DNA from 3 places in the Paraburkholderia sp. RL17-373-BIF-A genome. Region 1 is predicted to be linked to each of the others. Evidence: predicted binding sites of a transcription regulator. Region 1 holds the regulator's gene; each other region holds the start of a gene.
The links. Region 1 encodes HrcA, which represses chaperone genes, less so after heat shock. Its sites were predicted from a motif close to TTAGCACTCNNNNNNNNNGAGTGCTAA; they were not measured.
Positions count from the first base shown of each region.

Region 2: rpoH (RNA polymerase sigma factor RpoH) is a predicted target of HrcA. The motif match lies at 2,103-2,129, and genes of this name have one in related genera.
Region 3: groES (co-chaperone GroES) is a predicted target of HrcA. The motif match lies at 2,928-2,954, and genes of this name have one in related genera.

Region 1 covers NZ_JARESO010000006.1:287,804-294,233, reverse strand. Annotated here, with positions in the region: gene glnE (bifunctional [glutamate--ammonia ligase]-adenylyl-L-tyrosine phosphorylase/[glutamate--ammonia-ligase] adenylyltransferase) at 1-408, shown strand, start outside; gene recN (DNA repair protein RecN) at 597-2,267, opposite strand; gene P0D80_RS10360 (NAD kinase) at 2,339-3,241, opposite strand; gene hrcA (heat-inducible transcriptional repressor HrcA) at 3,572-4,591, shown strand; gene hemH (ferrochelatase) at 4,766-5,836, shown strand; gene P0D80_RS10345 (RNA-binding S4 domain-containing protein) at 5,845-6,252, shown strand; gene P0D80_RS10340 (hypothetical protein) at 6,224-6,385, opposite strand.
Region 2 covers NZ_JARESO010000008.1:112,248-118,677, forward strand. Annotated here, with positions in the region: gene P0D80_RS12435 (cytochrome ubiquinol oxidase subunit I) at 1-517, opposite strand, end outside; gene cydP (cytochrome oxidase putative small subunit CydP) at 507-767, opposite strand; gene rpoH (RNA polymerase sigma factor RpoH) at 1,106-2,041, opposite strand; gene P0D80_RS12450 (acyloxyacyl hydrolase) at 2,405-2,968, shown strand; gene P0D80_RS12455 (nuclear transport factor 2 family protein) at 3,012-3,395, shown strand; partial or broken gene P0D80_RS12460 (2-isopropylmalate synthase) at 3,582-4,622, opposite strand; gene ybiB (DNA-binding protein YbiB) at 5,122-6,093, opposite strand; gene P0D80_RS12470 (fumarylacetoacetate hydrolase family protein) at 6,322-6,430, shown strand, end outside.
Region 3 covers NZ_JARESO010000006.1:117,563-123,992, reverse strand. Annotated here, with positions in the region: gene P0D80_RS09600 (NADH:flavin oxidoreductase/NADH oxidase family protein) at 1-905, shown strand, start outside; gene P0D80_RS09595 (cupin domain-containing protein) at 1,063-1,398, opposite strand; gene P0D80_RS09590 (helix-turn-helix transcriptional regulator) at 1,737-2,537, shown strand; gene groES (co-chaperone GroES) at 3,027-3,317, shown strand; gene groL (chaperonin GroEL) at 3,372-5,012, shown strand; gene P0D80_RS09575 (hydroxymethylpyrimidine/phosphomethylpyrimidine kinase) at 5,174-6,034, opposite strand; gene P0D80_RS09570 (rubredoxin) at 6,325-6,430, shown strand, end outside.

The DNA of each region.
Region 1 (6,430 bases):
GTGCTGACCACGCCGCGCGAAGCGGCGCCGCTGATGAAGGAAATTGTGGAGATGCGTGCGCGCGTCGAAGCGGGGCATCCGAACCATACGGCGCTGTTCGACCTGAAGCACGATAGCGGCGGGATGGTGGATATCGAGTTCACCGTGCAGTACTGGGTGTTGTTGCACGCGGCGAGCGATCCCGAGTTGATCCGCAATACCGGCAACATCGCGTTGCTGCGGGAAGTGTCGCGCTTCGGCCTGATGAGCGAGGCGGAAGCGGAGACGGTCGGCGCGGCGTACCGAACGTACCGCAAGTTGCAGCACCAGTTGCGGCTGGATGGGATGGAGAAGGCGCGGGTCGAGCCGGCGCTGGTGGCTAGGGAGCGTGAAGCGGTGCTGGGGCTGTGGAAGCGTGTGTTTGGTTGAACGCGCGCGAGGGTTTCTCAAGCGGGGCCTGCCTGGCGGCGCTTCGAGCGGCGGCGTGAGCGACGTCGCGGCCTTCACTTTGCCAAGCGGGCGACGCGCCCAGCGATTCACCCTTAGCCGTCGTTCGTCGCCGCCAGTGCTCCGATCGCGAGTCGCGGATGGCGAGGGCATCCCCAGCCGACGAACAACTACGCCGCCAGCATTTCCTTCGCATGCTTGCGCGTGGTCGGTGTGATCTCCAGGCCGCCGAGCATGCGCGCGACTTCCTCGACGCGACTCGCCTTGTCGAGCGAGGTCACGCTGCTGACCGTGCCACCTTTGCCGTTGCCCGCTTTCGCCACCTGGAAATGATGGTCGCCGCGCGCGGCAACTTGCGGCAAGTGCGTCACGCACAGCACCTGGCGCTGTTGGCCAAGCTGATGCAAAAGCCGCCCGACCACTTCGGCGACGCCGCCGCCGATGCCCGTGTCCACTTCATCGAAGATCAGCGTGGGTGTCGGGCTGGCGGCGCTGGCGATCACGGCGAGCGCGAGGCTGATCCGCGCCAGTTCGCCGCCTGAGGCGACCTTGGCAAGCGGCCGCAGCGGCACGCCGGCATGACCGGCGACGCGGAACTCGACCTGTTCGAGCCCGTGCGCGCCGCCTTCGGGCAGCGGCACCAGCGCGACTTCGAAGCTGCCGCCTTTCATCGACAGTTCCTGCATGCCGGTGGTGACCGCCGCGCCCAACGCCTTGCCGGCCTTGGCGCGCGCCTTCGAGAGTTTCTTCGCCTCGGTCAGGAAGTCTTCCCTGGCTTTGGCTTCGGCGGCGTGCAGGCTGTCGAGGTCGGCGGCCGCGTCGAGCGCGGCCAGTTGCGCGCGACGCGCCTCGTGTTCCTCAGGCAGTGTTTCCGGCTGCAGACGGAACTTGCGCGCGGCCGAATGCAACGCGTCGAGACGCTTCTCGACCTGCGCCAGCCGATCCGGATCGAGTTCGAGCTTTTGCGCGTAATGACTCAGCGAATAAGCCGCTTCCTGCAGCTGGATTTCGGCCGGCTCGAGCGCGGCCAGCACGTCGTTCAAGGCCGGATCGATCTCCGCCAGATCACGCACCTTCGAGACGATCGAGGAAAGATGCGTGATCATGGCCTCGTCCGATTCGGACAGCGCGCCGAGCGCGCCTTGCACGCCGTCGATGAGATTGGCGGAGTGCGACAGCCGCCGATGCTCGGCGTTCACTTCTTCCCACTCACCGGGTTGCGGCGCGAGCTTGTCCAGTTCGGTGAGCTGCCAGGCGAGGCGCTCGCGTTCCAGTTGCAGTTCACGGTCACGCGTTTGCGCGTGCTCGACCGCCTGAACCTTCTCGCGCCACATGCGCCATGCTCGCGTAACGGTCGCGGCAGTGTCGGACAGGCCGGCGTGTGTGTCGAACAGTTCGCGTTGCGCGTCGGGGCGCATCAGCAACTGGTGTGCATGCTGGCCATGAATATCCACCAGCATTTCGCCGACCTCGCGCAACTGCGCGAGCGTCGCCGCGGTGCCGTTGATGAAGGCCCGCGAGCGGCCGTTCGCATCCACCACGCGCCGCAGCATCACCGTGCCGTCGTGATGGCCGTCGTCGCCGGTCGTGCCGAGCGCCTGCTCGTCGAGCCATTGCTCGACCTGCGCGTGCGTCTCGAACTCCGCGGTGATGTCGGCGCGGCTTTCGCCGGCGCGCACGACGTTCGCATCGGCGCGGGCGCCGAGCGCGAGCGCCAGCGCGTCGATCAGGATCGACTTGCCGGCGCCGGTTTCGCCGGAGAAAACAGTAAAGCCGCTGTCGAATTCGAGATCGAGCGCGGCGACGATGACGAAGTCGCGTATCGAGAGGTGGCGAAGCATGGAGGTCGTCTGGTGAGCGTGATAGTCGGGTTTCGGCAGCGGCGGCGTTCGCGTTCCGGTGTCCTTGCCGCTCAGGGCTTGGGATCTTCTTCGTGCGACGGGTATTCGTTCCAGTGCAGCTTCTTGCGCAGCGTGGCGAAGTAGCTGTAGCCGACGGGATGCAGCATCGGCACCGTATGACGCGAGCGGCGCACTTCGATCGTGTCGCTCAGTTCGAGCGAGGTGAACGACTGCATGTCGAAATTGACGTTCACTTCGCGCCCCGAGACGATCTGGATGCTCACCTTGGAGTCGTCCGGCAGCACGATCGGCCGGTTCGAGAGCGCGTGCGGCGCGATCGGCACCAACACGATGCCTTGCAATTGCGGATGCAGAATCGGCCCTTGCGACGACAGCGCGTAAGCGGTCGAGCCGGTGGGCGTGGCCACGATCAGGCCGTCCGAGCGCTGGTTGTACATGAAGCGGCCGTCCACCGAGACATGCAGTTCCGCCATGCCCGAGAAGCCGCTGCGGTTGACCACCACGTCGTTGAAGGCCAGCGCGTGATAGATCGGATTGCCGCCACGCATGATGCGCGCTTCGAGCAGCACACGTTCTTCGCGCTCGAAGTTGCCCGACAGCATTTGCGGCACGATCTCGCGCATGTCGGAGATCGGAATGTCGGTAATGAAGCCGAGCCGCCCGTGGTTGATGCCGATCAGCGGCGTGCGGTACGGCGCAAGCTGGCGGCCGATGCCGAGCATGGTGCCGTCGCCGCCTAGCACCACCGCAACGTCGGCGCGCGCGCCGATCTCGGCGGGATGCAGCGCCGGATAGTCGGTGACGCCGATCTCGGCGGCGGTGTCGGCTTCGAACACGACCTCGAAGCCGCGCTTCGCGATGCACGAGGCGAGCGTGGTCAAGGGCTCGGCGATGCCCGGCGTATTGTTGCGCCCGACGAGCGCGACGGTCTTGAACTGGCTGGTCACTTGCATGCCGGCATTACACCATAGGTAGGGCCTGAAAAGAACCGCAGACAGACCCGGTAGCGGGCCGGCATGCGCGGGCCGTCAGCGCATCTCGCGATTGTCGTTAGAATGGTGAAGCCTTGATGACATGTGCGCCGGTTAAAGTGCGGCGGGGTGCCGGCAGCGGGGCCGCCCAGAAGGTGGCCCGCAAGGTGGTCCGCAAAGCGTCGGGCGGAACGCCGGCTAGCAGGCCGGACCGAAGGCAATGCGCTGCGCTGGCAACAGGCGGCGCGTTCGTCAGGGATGGGCGCCCCTAGCGCTCGCGGTTGTCGTGCCATTGAGCTAAAATTTTCCGTCATGCTAGATCCTCGCGCACAAACCCTCCTCAAAACGCTGATCGAGCGTTACATCGCCGAAGGTCAGCCGGTCGGCTCGCGCACGTTGTCGCGCTATTCGGGCCTCGAACTGAGTCCCGCAACGATCCGCAACGTGATGTCCGACCTCGAGGACCTGGGGCTCGTGATCAGTCCGCATACTTCGGCGGGCCGCATTCCCACGCCTCGCGGCTACCGCCTGTTCGTGGACACCATGCTGACGGTGGAGTCCGCCGCAGACGAAGAGGCCGTGACGCGTACTGTCAAGACTACGCTGCAGGCGGGCGAACCGCAGAAAATCGTTGCGGCGGCGGCCAGCGTGCTCTCCAATTTGTCGCAGTTCGCCGGCGTGGTGCTCACGCCGCGGCGCAGCCATGTGTTCAAGCAGATCGAGTTCATGCGTTTGTCCGACAAGCGCATTCTGCTGATCATCGTCACGCCGGAAGGGGACGTGCAGAACCGCATCATGGCTACCCAGCGCGATTTCTCGCCGTCGCAACTGGTCGAGGCGTCCAACTACATCAACGCGCACTTCGCGGGCCTTTCGTTCGACGACGTGCGCCGCCGCCTGCGCGAAGAAATCGACGAGTTGCGCGGCGACATGACTACGTTGATGCATGCCGCCGTCACCGCCAGCACGGACGAATCCGACACGGGCGAGACCGTGCTGATTTCCGGCGAGCGCAACCTGCTCGAAGTCGCCGACCTTTCGTCGGACATGGCGCGCTTGCGCAAGTTGTTCGATGTGTTCGACCAAAAGACTAGTCTCCTTCAATTGCTCGACGTGTCGAGTCACGCGGCGGGCGTGCAGATTTTCATCGGCGGCGAGTCGAATCTCGTGCCGATCGAGGAAATGAGCGTGGTCACCGCGCCGTACGAGGTGAACGGCAAGATCGTCGGCACGCTCGGCGTGATCGGGCCGACCCGCATGGCCTACAACCGCGTGATTCCGATTGTGGACATCACCGCGCGCCTGCTTTCCCTGACTCTCAGCCAGCAATAAATAGCTTCGACTCCTGGCCGCGGCGGCACCTGCTGCAAATAATGCGTGACCGCGCGCGGCTTGCCAATTGGCCGAATGGCCAGGGGTGTCCGGCGGACCGGTGCATGAACCGCGCCGCTATAATGAATCCCACCTGAACCGACTCTCCGCCAAAACCGGTTACTTCTGCTGCCTATGCGCTTCGACCTCGAGCGGCCCTCACAGAACGCCACGTCACACCGTGTCGCCGTGCTGCTGATCAATCTCGGCACGCCCGACGCGCCGACGCCGCGTGCGGTCCGCCGCTATCTCGCGCAGTTTCTGTCCGATCCGCGCGTGGTCGAAATTCCGGCGCTGCTCTGGCAGATCATTCTGCGGCTACTGATTTTGCCGGTCCGGGGCCGCGCGTCCGCCAAGAAGTACGCCGCGGTGTGGATGCCCGAAGGCTCGCCACTGCGCGTTCACACAGAGAAGCAGGTGGAGGGCTTGCGCCATCTGTTGCAATTGAACGACTACACGGTGCTGGTCGATTACGCGATGCGCTACGGCACGCCGGGCATTCCGGCCATGCTGAACCAGCTCAAGCTGGCGGGCGCCGAGCGCGTGCTGCTGATGCCCATGTATCCGCAGTATTCGTCGTCGACCACCGCCACCGCTTTCGACGACGCTTTTTCGGCGCTCAAGCGTATGCGCAATCAGCCGGAGGTCCGCACGGTGCGGCAGTACGCCGACCATCCGGCCTACATTGCGGCGCTTGCCGCGCAGGTGCATCACTATTGGCATCAGCACGGCCGGCCGGACTTTGCCGCGGGCGACAAGCTGGTACTGAGTTTCCACGGCGTGCCCAAGCGCACGCTGGATCTCGGCGACCCATACCACGAGCAATGCCAGCAAACCGGCGCACTGTTGATGCAGGCGCTCGAACTGACACAGGTGGAATGCCGCATCACGTTCCAGTCGCGGTTTGGCAAGGCCGAATGGCTGCAGCCGTACACGGCGCCCACGCTGAAAGAACTGGGTGCGGCGGGTGTGCGTCGCGCCGACGTGTTCTGTCCGGGCTTTACAGCCGATTGCCTTGAAACCATCGAGGAAATCGGCATGGAAGTGCGCGACGAATTCCTCCACGCGGGCGGCAAGGATTTCCATCGGATTCCCTGCTTGAACGCCTCGCAGGCATGGATTGCCGCGCTGGGCGAGATCGTCGCGCAGAACCTCCAGGGATGGCCGGTGCAGGCGTTGCCGGTGCCGCATACGACAGGAGCTTGAACAGGCTCATGAATTACACGATTTCAACTGAAGCGGGCGCGAAGCTGCGCATCGACAAATGGCTTTGGGCGGCGCGCTTCTTCAAGACGCGTTCGCTCGCGGCCGACGCCGTCGAAAAAGGCCACGTGCGGATTGGCGGCGCCAGCGTCAAGCCGGCCAAAGACGTGCGGGTCGGCGACCTGGTGGAGATCGAGATCGAACGGATTGTGTGGCAGGTGGAAGTGCTGGGCGTGTGCGACGTGCGCGGCCCGGCGAGCGTCGCGCAAACGCTTTATGCGGAAACCGAAGCGAGCAAGGTGAAGCGGCAGGTCGAACAGGAGCGGCGCAAGACGTATCGCGAGCCGGCGGCCGCGTTGCACGGCCGGCCGACCAAACGCGACAGGCGCACTATCGACAAACTTTCAGGTGGGGGTTGAACAGTTGTTCCATGGTCGCGTGCACACCGCCGTATTCGGTAGTGTGGTCGTTGACAGCCCCGGACATGCAGATGGTCGTGGTGCCCGCAATCAGAACCAATGCGACCACCGAGATTGCAAAGGTCAGTTTCACGGTACTCCCCTCGGGAAGGTTCAGGATAAAGACGGGCGAAGCGGG
Region 2 (6,430 bases), on a different contig from region 1:
TGCTGTCGAGCTCCATGCGCATGGTCTGATAGTTGAAGGTAGCGCCGACCGGATTGTTCATCCAGCCATTGGCCACCAGAATCCACAGCGCCGACAGGTTCGAGCCGAGCGCCACGAGGAACGTTACGAACACATGCTGGGTCTTCGAGAGCCGGTTCCAGCCGAAGAAGAACAGGCCGACGAAGGTCGATTCGAGGAAGAACGCCATCAACCCTTCAACCGCGAGCGGCACGCCGAAAATATCGCCGACATAGTGCGAGTAATACGACCAGTTTGTGCCGAACTGAAATTCCAGCGTGAGGCCGGTGGTGACACCCATCGCAAAGTTGATGCCGAACAGCTTGCCCCAGAACTGGGTCATGTCCTTGTAGATCTGCTTGCCGGTCATCACATAGACCGACTCCATGATGACGAGCAACCAGGACAGGCCGAGCGTGAGCGGGACGAACAGAAAGTGGTAAAGCGCGGTGATGGCGAACTGGAGGCGCGACAGTTCTACGACTTCGCTAACGGGCATGTTGATCACCTTGGGACGGATGCGAGGCAGGCACGGACAACAGCGCCTGCGCGACTTGCTCAGGCGGCAGCGACATGTGCTCCGCCTGTGGATGATTGAAGAACGTGTACTTGAGCGCCATCAGCAGTACGAATTTGATGGCGAGGACGATGGCGATATCCCGCGCCAGCGTCGGACCGCGCACCCAGCCGTGGAACCGTTTGCGCAGGCTCGGGCGGCGGGTGGTGCTGCGATTGAGGGCTGTGGTCATGATCGGTAGAAGGCAACTTCACACCGGTGAATCCGGCTGGCGCCAGGCCGCTTCGGCGGTTTGGCGAGTGCATCCCGATTCTAGGAGTAGAACCTCGCGCGCAACAGTTCGGCGCTGCGGCATTGGGTCGCGAGACTTGCCCCGTTCAAGCAGTATTGCTATCTGGTTTGTGATACGTCAAGAAACGCGTGTTGCTTGGTGATGCTCTTGCGTCAGTGTGCGCGTGCGCGAAAACGCCGCGGCGTGGGCGAAAAAAAGCCCCGCCGTCTTGCGAGGGCGGGGCTTGGCGGCCGGATAGCGCGCGCCGGACGAACCGGCATGCTGACAATCTTCAAGCTTTACGCGTATTCGGTCAGTGCACCGCGCATCTTCTTCATTGCGCTTGCCTCGATCTGGCGAATACGTTCGGCGGACACACCGAATTCGTCGGCCAGTTCGTGCAGCGTCGAACCGCCGGAACCGTCGTCTTCCACTTTTAGCCAGCGTGCCTCGATGATGCGGCGGCTGCGGGCGTCCAGTGCGTCCAGCGCGCTCGCGATACCGTCGCTTTGCAGCTTGTCGCGCTGACGCGAAGCCAGCACGGCGGTCGGCTCGCTATGGGAGTCGGCCAGATAGGCGATCGGCGCGTACGACTCTTCGCCGTCCTCGACCTGCCCTTCCAGCGCGATATCGCCGCCCGAGAGGCGCGTTTCCATTTCGGACACTTCTTCGCGCTTCACATTCAGCTCTTTGGCGAGACCTTCGATCTCGTCCGGCGTGAACGCGCCCAGCCCTTGCTTGTGGCTGCGCAGGTTGAAGAACAGCTTGCGCTGCGCCTTGGTCGTGGCGACTTTCACCATCCGCCAGTTGCGCAGAATGTATTCGTGGATCTCAGCCTTGATCCAGTGCATGGCGTACGACACGAGGCGCACGTTCTGCTCCGGGTCGAAGCGCTTCACGGCCTTCATCAGGCCGATATTGCCTTCCTGGATCAGGTCGGCGTGCGGCAGTCCATAGCCCAGATAGTTGCGCGCGATCGATACGACCAGCCGCAGGTGCGACAGGACGAGACGGCGCGCGGACTCTAGGTTGTCCTGCTCGCGAAATTCGGTGGCGAACTGGCGTTCTTCCGCCGGCGTCAGCATCGGAATCCGATTTACGGCCTGGATGTAGGCGTCGATATTGCCCAGTTGACCGGGCAGCAGCGAGGAATGCGAGAGCGCCAGTGCACCTGCCGAAGCGGCCTTAGCCGACGACGGGCTCAAAGTACTCGGAAGGGTCATTGCATGGCTCACGTAGGAAACTCCTTTGGAATCAGACAAAAGCTTATTCAGGTAACGACTCCAGCGTTGGATGTTAGCACTCTGAATTGCCGAGTGCTAATACTTAGAGGCTGTAGGGGCATCCAAGTTCCGTAAATTCCTATTGAAATTCACGATTCAATAGCCATGGTACGCCTCCCTCGGCTTCTTTGCTCGGAGCGTAGAACTTACCTAACAGATCGCCTTCATTGTTATAAATGACCGACTTTTGCTGGTTTTGAGGTGACTAATTGCGGAAAGACGGGTTTCTTCATACGATCCACTAAATTGAGATTGTCTTTACAATACGCAAAACGGTTAAGGATTGTTCAACGTTCGGCGGAGCTCGGGTGTTAGATGAACAACAAGAAGAATGCTTTGCGTGGTCTGGCTCTAAATATCACGGCTGGCGCCGTGCTGGTGGGAACTTCAGGATGGGCTTCGGCGGACCAGTTTGGCGTGCAGGTGGCCGGCGGCCTCGGCGATCGCCACGTCAAGAAATTCGACCTCGGTTTCGTCTGGGACCCGGATCTGACCTGGTGGCAGATCGGTGATTGGCATTTCTCGCTGATCGGCGAAGCGCACGTGGCCTGGTGGCACACCAACGAAGGCAATGTGCACGACAACATCGGCGAAATCGGCGTGACGCCGATCATCCGCTTCATCAAGGGGTCGGGCTCGATCCGCCCGTACGCCGAACTGGGCGCGGGCATCCGGCTGCTGTCGAGTCCCCGGATTTCTTCGACCTTCACATTGGGCACTGCGTTCCAGTTCGCCGACATGGCCGGCGTGGGCATGCAGTTCGGCAGCCACCAGCAGTACCAGGCAGGCTATCGCTTCCAGCATATTTCCAACGGCGGTATCAAAGAGCCGAATCCTGGTATAAATTTCCACCAGCTATATCTGCAATATAACTTCTGACGACCGTGGCCACGTTCGGCTCACCGGTGCGAGGGGCTGAGCGATGGCGGCAAAGATAATCGAAGCGGTTCGCGAGCTCGAGCGAGAGCGTTTTCGCGCGATGGTCGACGGCGACGGGCAATCGCTCGACACGCTGCTCGCGGACAACGTGAGCTACGTTCACACGAACGGCAAGCGGGAAACGAAACGGCAGTTCATCGACGGGATTACCGCGGGCCGCCGCCGCTATCGGCAGATCGAGATTCAGTCGCAAGAGGTGCTGCCGGTCGGGCGCGAGACCTGCGTCGTGACCGGCCGGGCGCTGATCGAAATGGAAGCCAATAACGGAGCGCTGCTGTTTCCGATCGCCTACACGGCGATCCATACGCAGGAAGACGGGCGATGGCGCCTGATTGCCTGGCAGGCAACGCGTTGCGCAATCGAGTGAGCCTTTTGAGCTTACTGTTTCCGGGCTGGCCGCGCCTCGTGAGCGGGTTGCTCCGGCTGACGCGGGCACGCGGGTAGCGCGCTTGTGCGTCGGTTTTTGCGTCACTCGCCCTGATTCTCAGGCAGCGACGCTTTCCTCATCCACACCGCTCCACTCGCGACGATCGGCCGCACCGGCTTCGGCCACTTCCGGCTCATGCGCCGCGACGCCTTGTCGCTCCCCGCTTTTCGCACGAATGACCGCATCGCCCGCATACGGATGCCGCGGATGCACCGGCAACTGATTGCAGCGCTCCACGACGCGCCGGACCGCCTCGATATCCGAGAAATCGAGCCCGGTATCGACGCCTTGCGCAGCCAGATTCATCGCCAGCGTCACGAGATCGACGTTGCCGGTGCGCTCGCCATTGCCGAACAGACAACCTTCGACGCGGTCCGCGCCCGCCAGCAGCGCCAGTTCCGCGGCGGCCACCGCGGTGCCGCGATCGTTATGCGGATGCACCGACAGCACGATGCTGTCGCGATAGCCGAGATTGCGGTGCATCCATTCGATCTGGTCGGCGAATACGTTCGGCGTCGCCGCTTCCACGCTCGCGGGCAGGTTGACGATCATTTTGTGATCGCGCGTGGGCCGCCACGTCTGCGCCACTGCGTCGCACACCTCGCGTGCAAATGGCAGTTCGGCCGCGTTGAACGTTTCCGGCGAGTACTGGAAGGTCCAGTGCGTGCCGGGCCGCGCCTGCGCATGCTCCTTGATGATTTGCGTGCCTGCGACGGCCAGCGCCTTGATCTCGGCCTTCGACTGGTTGAACACGATCCGGCGAAACGACGGGCAGATCGCGTTGTACAAGTGCACGATGGCGCGCGGCGCGCCTTCCAGCGCCTCGAACGTGCGCGCGATCAATTCCGCGCGCGACGGCATGAATACCTCGATGGTCACGTCGTCGGGAATGCGCTTTTCTTCGATCAGCTTGCGGACGAAATCGAAATCCGTTTGCGACGCCGACGGATAGCCGACTTCGATTTCCTTGAAGCCGATCGCGACCAGCATCTCGAAGAACTCGAGCTTTTGCGCCGCGTTCATCGGCTCGATCAGCGCCTGATTGCCGTCGCGCAGATCGGTGCTCATCCAGACCGGCGCCTGGTCGATCGTGCGGCTCGGCCATTTGCGGCCGGTCAGCCGCACGGTGGGGAAGGGGCGATATTTTTCAGCGGGATTTTGCAACATGGTGAGCCTCGTTCGTTGTGTCGCATGCGAAAGGATGTGGCGTCGAGCGGTTGGCGGACTGCCACGGGTGCACGGGCCGCCAGCCGGGGGCTAGCGGCAACAACGAACGGGCGCGAACGAACAGCGTCATCGTGACGGCGAAAACGGACGTGGATAAAGCCCATGCGGCGTGCATTTGATCCTCGCGCTTCGTCCGCGCGATAAACGGACGAATGCAAACGACTACAGGTTGTGAAGAACTACGCTTAGGGGGTGAAACGGAACAACGGAACTGCTGGAGAGACCGCGCTTCGAGCAACCTGAGCTGCCAACGCGCGGCGCTACGCCTGACTTACGCTAGGCGTAGCGATAGGGGCCGCGCTAGGCGGCCGGAGGTAATTCGGAGGGTGTTCGGAAGGGAACGCATGGGTCTAATGTATGACGGCGCGTCGCGGCGTGTCAACCCGCGCAGGTCGCAGCGGGCGACGGCAAGCGCACCGCAGCGCTTACGCCGAGGCGGTTACGCCGGCATTCTCGCGACGTCCACGATCAGTTCGACCTGCCGTTCGATCGCGCTCGGCACGGGCGCTTCGCCGCGCAATACGGCGCTGATCCAGGCCGCTGTCGTCGGCGCGTCTTTAGCCTCGGGCAAGTCCACTTCCGGCGCATCCGGCGACGAGCGTTCATGCGGCACGCGCGTTTCGCAGACGCCGTCGTGCAACCAGTCGACTTGCACCTGGCGCCGCGTATCGGCCACCGCTTCGCCTTCTGTGCCGCGCGCAAGCAGCGCGCCGCCGGCGGCCGCGTCCGGATGCGTGTTGAACAGTTGCGTGAGGCTGTCGCGATACGGCGGGTGGGTGTAGTTGACGAGGCGCAAACCCGCGGGCGCGAACGGCTGCAGGATTTTCACCAGCGTGTGCGTCGAGTTACGCACGCCCATGCGCCGGCGCAGCGCAAGCAGCCGCGCGAGCTTCGGCGCGAGCACGCCGATCGGAGCAAACGCAAGGCGGTGCTCAGCGAGACCGTCTTCGATATCGGCGTGCGATCGCGCGTGCGGAATTTGCAGATGCGTGAAGATCTCCGCGCTCGTCACGCGGCCCGGATCTTCGGTGACGCCATGCACCAGCACCGGCACGCCTTCGCGCGCCAGCAGCAGGGCGAGCAGCGGCACCAGATTCGGCTGCTTGCGCGCGCCGTTGTAGCTGGGTATCGAGACGGGCCGGAACGTGCCGTGCGGCAGATGAACCGGCTCGAACGACGCATGCGCGCCGGCCAGCATTGCGGCGAGTTCGTCGGCGGTTTCGCCCTTCACGCGGTACGCGAGCAGCACCGCGCCGAGTTCGAGCTCGGCCACGCGGCCGTCGAGCATGGCGGTGTAAAGCGTGCGTGTATCGTCGGCGGTCAGCGCGCGGGCGCCGTTCGGGCCGCGGCCGATTTCCTTGATGAAGCGGGCGCAGGGGAAGGGATTGACGGTGTCGGCGGAGTCGGTCATCGGGCGCAGTGGGACGTGTTGACGTGCCGCCTCGGAGCGGTCGGCCACGGTATTCAGGAGACGCTATTGAGTGTGAGTATCGCATCTATGGCGATCCCGCGAGACAGCGCGCCCGCGATGCCGGCCGCGCCGGTTCATGCCGAACGGGCGCGCGCGGCGCTTTGTCGCGCGTTACACTCGATCTTTTATCGTCGCGCTGGCGGCACACATCAAGAAACGGAGAACGGGATGAGTTACGTTTTTGCACCCGCACCGGTGGTCGCGGTGCCGGTTGTGGGGTCCAGCGAGCAGTTCGCGGTGCGTCGCATCTACTGTGTGGGCCGCAACTACGAGGCGC
Region 3 (6,430 bases), 170 kb from region 1:
CGATCAATACGTCGCCACTGGCGCCTTCCTCGGTGGATATCGATGTGATACGGGGCGCCGGCTTTTCGTTTGCCACGCCGCGTGAGATGACCGAAGAGCAGATCCAGCAGGCCATCGGGCAATTCGCCTTCGCGGCGGGGAAAGTCCGCGAGGCCGGTTTCACGGGTGTCTCGCTGCATGGGGCACACGGCTATCTGATTTCGCAATTCCTGAGCCCGCTCGCCAACAAACGCACCGACCGTTGGGGCGGTTCGCTAGAAAACCGTTCGCGTTTCCTGCTCGAAGTGTTGGCGGCGGTCCGCTCCGCCGTTGGACCCGACTTTCCCGTTGCGATCAAGCTCAATTCGTCGGACTTTCAAAAGGGCGGCTTTACGAATGCCGAATGCATCGAGCTGGTGAAGAAGCTCAACGATTCGACACTTGATCTGCTTGAACTTTCGGGCGGCTCGCTCGAGCAGCCGAAGATCGCCGGCCTCACATTGAAGGACGAAGGAGAAGACGCGCCGCGCGAAAGTACCGTCAAGCGCGAAGCATTTTTCGTGGATTTCGCGGCCTCGGTTCGTGCCGCGGCGACGATGCCCGTGATGGTGGTAGGCGGGTTCCGCACGACGGCCGCCATGGTCGAATCGCTGGAGCGCGGCGAACTGGACGTCATCGGACTCGGGCGCCCAATCATCGCCGATCCTGAAGTTCCGAAGCGCATTCTCTCGGGCGAAGTCGATCGTGCGTCCAGTCCCGAAGCCATGCTCCATCCGTTCCATCTTCTTCCATGGAACAACATGCAACTCGAACGTCTGGCGGATGGGCTCGACGCGGATCTGTCGCTAGATGGCGCTGATGCCGTGGCCCAGTTCACCGAGCTCGAGACCCGCAACATGAACGCACTCTTGCAGCAGCGGGCTTAAGCTATGTCCGGACCGCAGCGAATCCAGCGGCGGCCTCCGGTCGTCCTGGCGACTTCAAGTTGCCAGTCCCGTCGAGCGTGTGCCATGGCCCGCGCTCGTGCCGTCTGCGTTAGTGTCACCTTGATCGGGTACCAGGGCGTCTCAATCAAACGCGCTGCTATTTGTATTCGACGAGCACCTCGCGGTATGGCTTGCTTCCCTCGTTGCGCGCCTTGTGCGTCGCAGGGACCTTGGCGCCCTTGCCGATCTCGGACAGGACTTCCAGATATCCGTCCTCGCATTTGAGGGAATAAATCGCGCCCGTTGGCACGTCGAAGATACCGAGGTCCCCGCCGTTTTCGTCGAAGATATGCAAGGGGGCACCTTCGATCGCGTACCACATGTAGGAATGCGTATGGGTATGTACCGGTGTTTCCTCGCCCGGAGCGAGGACGAAATTCCATACGATGACCTTGTCATTCTCCAACACCTTTTCACTGCCGACACCAGCCATGATCGTCTCCTTGATTTGCGAATGTCACGGGAGGCGTTCTGCATCGCAGCAGACGCCATTCACGTTCGGACTTCGAAGCGTGTTGATTGGCCGCTGGACCGTACTTCGATAGCGGCGAACCTATCCGCCAGAGTAGGCGAATTTCCCACTTGTCCTTGTCCCTGCAGTATGCAAACTTGTCCCGGACGGGCCCGATTTATCATTCCGGATGATGATTTTTTGCGCGAAGCGGCCGAGCGAATAAGAGCGCTTTGAATTCATCGGGGCGGCAAGAGCCAATCACCATGTCGGAACCTTTGCGAATCATTCACGGGCCGGTTGGAAGAGTGGCGTTGCTCATGCTGGACAAAAGCATGGTCTTGCACGCACACCGGGTTTCTCACGTTATCTTCAAGGAGGACGGTCCGGACATCCAGTTCGGAATCCGCAATCGTGAGCACGTTTTGTCGGACAGGAACGTGTTGCTCGTGAATGCGTGGGAGCCGCACTTCTATGAGCATCGCCCACAATCGCAGCCGACTGTGCTGCTGGCCCTTTACCTGGAGCCGGACTGGTTGAGGGAGGTCGACCGGCGCTTCGCTTACAGCATTCATCCCCGGTTTTTTTCGAGGCCGTCCGTAGCGTTGCAGGGGAAGCTTGGCCGCCTTCATACTGACCTGCTCGACATCCTGACCGACCGTGAGGGCCAGTCGCTTCAAGCGCTCCAAGGGCTGATCGCCGACATGACCGGCGAACTCGTCGGTGTATTGCCCCAGAGGAATGAGCTGTCAGCGGTCGGATCCGTTGGCGGAATCGCTTATGACATCAGAATTCGTCGCGTGATCGAAGCGATGAAAGAGGTGCGGGGCATCGCACTCGACTTCGATGATCTTGCACAAACGGTTGGGCTATCGCGTCCACATTTCTTCCATCTATTCCGCAAGCAGACAGGCATGACGCCGGCGACATTCGGCAGCATGCTGCGGATGGATCTGTCGATTCAAAGTGTTTCGCAGCAGGAAATGGCACTTCAGGATGTTGCGCTCAATCTGGGCTTTGACTCGCCTGGGAACTTCACGCGCTTCTTTGCTCGTCAGCAAGGGGTGACACCGAGCCAATACAGACACAACGTACAATTTGTCTCTGGCGCAGCGCGATGACCGCCGCGCGTGTCGAGCTGACTGTCAATTCCGTCCTCAGCCGGCTGGGAGAGAGAGTTAGGTGCTGGCAGGGGCCGAAACATGATTTTCGATTTGCCCGAACATCACTGACGATTGCACTCGGGGCGGGGTTTTCCCCTGGATTTAGCGTGAGTCACCCGGACGCGCGGACAGATGCGGTCAGAAAAAGCCGCGCGGCCGCACTGCGCTCGCGGCATTGTGGAACAGCTGGTTTAACAATAACCCGTTGTTTCAAAATGATATTTCCTTTCATGATGGCGGCCGGGCGCCGCTCGGGCGCTCAGACTTAAGTGGACAAGGTCCAAAGTTAAGTGAATCTCACCCAACAGCAGCATCCCTTCTTGAATTTGTCACCACCCGTCCATATAATTAGCACTCGCTGCACGAGAGTGCTAACAACATCGCCGGTTGGCTCAGCCAGCCGGGTTTTCTCAGCGTTCTTCAGTCTCAATCAAGAGAGGAGTATGTATGAACCTTCGTCCTTTGCATGATCGCGTGATCGTCAAACGTCTGGATCAAGAAACCAAGACCGCGTCGGGCATCGTGATCCCCGAAGCCGCAGCAGAAAAGCCGGATCAAGGCGAAATTCTGGCAGTCGGCCCGGGCAAGCGTGACGACAAGGGCGCTCAAATCGCGCTCGACGTGAAGGTTGGTGACCGCGTCCTGTTCGGCAAGTACGCAGGCCAGACCGTTAAGGTCGACGGCAACGAACTGCTCGTGATGCGCGAAGAAGACATCATGGCCGTGGTGCAAAAGTAAGCGCTGGTCGCTACTTTTCCCGGTCATATCTTAAAGAATTCAAGGAGTTAGAAGATGGCAGCTAAAGACGTCGTATTCGGTGATTCCGCCCGTGCCAAGATGGTTGAAGGCGTGAACATCCTCGCGAACGCTGTGAAGGTCACGCTGGGCCCGAAGGGTCGCAACGTTGTCCTGGAACGCAGCTTCGGCGGCCCGACGGTCACGAAGGACGGTGTGTCGGTCGCGAAAGAGATCGAACTGAAAGACAAGCTCCAGAACATGGGCGCGCAAATGGTCAAGGAAGTTGCTTCCAAGACCAGCGACAACGCAGGTGACGGCACCACGACCGCAACGGTTCTGGCTCAGTCGATCGTCCGCGAAGGCATGAAGTACGTCGCATCGGGCATGAACCCGATGGACCTGAAGCGCGGTATCGACAAGGCTGTGTTCGCAGCGATCGAAGAACTGCGCAAGATCAGCAAGCCGTGCACGACCAACAAGGAAATCGCACAAGTCGGCGCGATTTCGGCAAACAGCGACTCGTCGATCGGCGATCGTATCGCTGAAGCCATGGACAAGGTCGGCAAGGAAGGCGTCATCACCGTTGAAGACGGCAAGTCGCTGCAAGACGAGCTGGACGTGGTCGAAGGTATGCAATTCGACCGCGGCTACCTGTCGCCGTACTTCATCAACAACCCGGACAAGCAAGTTGCCGTGTTGGACAACCCGTTCGTGCTGCTGCACGACAAGAAGGTGTCGAACATCCGTGATCTGCTGCCGGTCCTGGAGCAAGTCGCCAAGGCTGGCCGTCCGCTGCTGATCATCGCAGAAGACGTCGAAGGCGAAGCACTGGCAACGCTGGTGGTGAACAACATCCGCGGCATCCTGAAGACGGTTGCTGTCAAGGCTCCGGGCTTCGGCGATCGTCGTAAGGCCATGCTGGAAGACATCGCGATCCTGACCGGCGGTCAAGTCATCGCTGAAGAAACCGGCCTGACGCTCGAAAAGGCAACGCTGGCTGAACTGGGTCAAGCGAAGCGCATCGAAGTGGGCAAGGAAAACACGACGATCATCGACGGCGCTGGCGAAGGTGCGAACATCGAAGCACGTGTGAAGCAAGTTCGCACGCAAATCGAAGAAGCAACGTCGGACTACGACCGTGAAAAGCTGCAAGAACGCGTTGCCAAGCTGGCAGGCGGCGTTGCGGTGATCAAGGTCGGCGCTGCGACCGAAGTCGAAATGAAGGAAAAGAAGGCACGTGTCGAAGACGCACTGCACGCAACGCGCGCAGCTGTGGAAGAAGGCATCGTTGCTGGCGGCGGCGTCGCGCTGATCCGCGCACGTACGGCAATCGCCGGCCTGAAGGGCTTGAACGCCGATCAGGACGCAGGTATCAAGATCGTGCTGCGCGCGATGGAAGAGCCGCTGCGCCAGATCGTCACGAACGGTGGCGAAGAAGCCAGCGTCGTGGTGGCAGCTGTTGCTGCTGGCAAGGGCAACTACGGCTACAACGCAGCAACCGGCGAGTACGTCGACCTGGTTGACGCAGGTGTCGTGGATCCGACGAAGGTGACGCGCACGGCGCTGCAAAACGCAGCTTCGGTGGCGGGTCTCCTGCTGACGACCGACGCAGCTGTCTGCGAACTGCCGAAGGAAGATGCTCCGATGGGCGGCGGTATGCCCGGCGGCATGGGCGGCATGGGCATGGACATGTAATTTCAGTTGGGCCTCGTTACGAGGTCCAGTTGGAAGCACATGGGGGAGTGCTCCGCGAGGCGTGCTTCCCAAAAGAAAAAACCCGCAGAAATGCGGGTTTTTTTATGGCGCTTGCTGCGGGCTGAAGCGCCGGGAAAGCGGCCGGTGCTTCGCGCCAGCTATCAGTGCCGCGCTTCGCCCGGCGCCGCATCCTTGCCAGCTGTCGGCGGCGTATCGTTGTCGCTGCTGCGCGCCCAGAAGAACCGGTCCGGCATATACGCACCCATGCCCGGCCGGAAGGCGTTGCGCAGGGCCTGGTACAAATATTCCTGCGCCTCGCGCACCGCTTCAGCGGGCTCCTGGCCGTTGGCCAGCAACGCGGCGATCGCCGAGCCCAGCGTATCCGTCAAGCCCATGATCCGATGGCTGCCGCGGTCCCACATGTCCTGACGCAACTGGCCGTCTTCGCTGAACAGCGTGTTGACGTGCCGGTGTGTGCCGGTTTCCGTTGACAGAATGTATTCGCAGCCTTGCGACAGCAGATGCGAGATGGCGGCGTCGAGGCTCGGCGCTTCGGCGTCGCCGTCCGGCTGCGCGAGCGCGAGCAGCGTGGCGGAATCGGCGACCAGCAACGTGGTTTGCGGCGCGAGCAGATCGGCGATCGCTTCGCGCAGTTCGTCGGCGGACAGCACGTGCTCGTCGTCGAGCGTGAAATCGGGGGCGAGAATCAGCGGAATGTCGTCGTAATCGGCGACGACTTCGGCAATTGCGCTCACCACTTCCGCACGGGTGCAGGCGCCGACCTTGAACGCGGCGATCGGCATGTCTTCGAGCAGCATTCGCGCCTGGGTCGCGACCACTTCAGGGTCGAGTCCGGTGACTTCGTCGCAGCTCGCCGAGTCGCGCACGGTGTAGCCCGTGAGCACGGAGACGCCATGACAGCCCATGCTGGCAAGGGTCATCAGGTCGGCTTGCAGGCCGGAGCCGCCAGTGGGATCGGAAAGGCCGAAGGTGAGGACGATCGGAGGCGTGTCGCTGGGCATGAAGATTGACAGAAAGGAGCTAAATTTAGGCGCAGAGAGTGCGCAATCGACTCAATTATGCGGCCTAAACCGTCGCGAGGGCGTTTTTTCGCATCTCGCGATGCATTGCAGCAAGCCAGCCGCGGCCGGCGCGCGGCATGGCGCCGCAACCACCGTGCCGGCCGACGCAAACTGCATAGCCAAAGGCCGTAGCACGCTACGATTGCGCGTTTCTGATTGCTAGGCATTGGGGCGGCAACACGGTACCATCATGGCTCCCGTTTCCACGGACTCTACGACGCGACACAAGAATGGAATATCAAAGCTGGATGTGCCTGATTTGCGGCTGGATTTACGACGAAGAAGCCGGTTTGCCGGACGAAGGCATTGCGCCGGGCACCCGCTGGGAAGACGTCC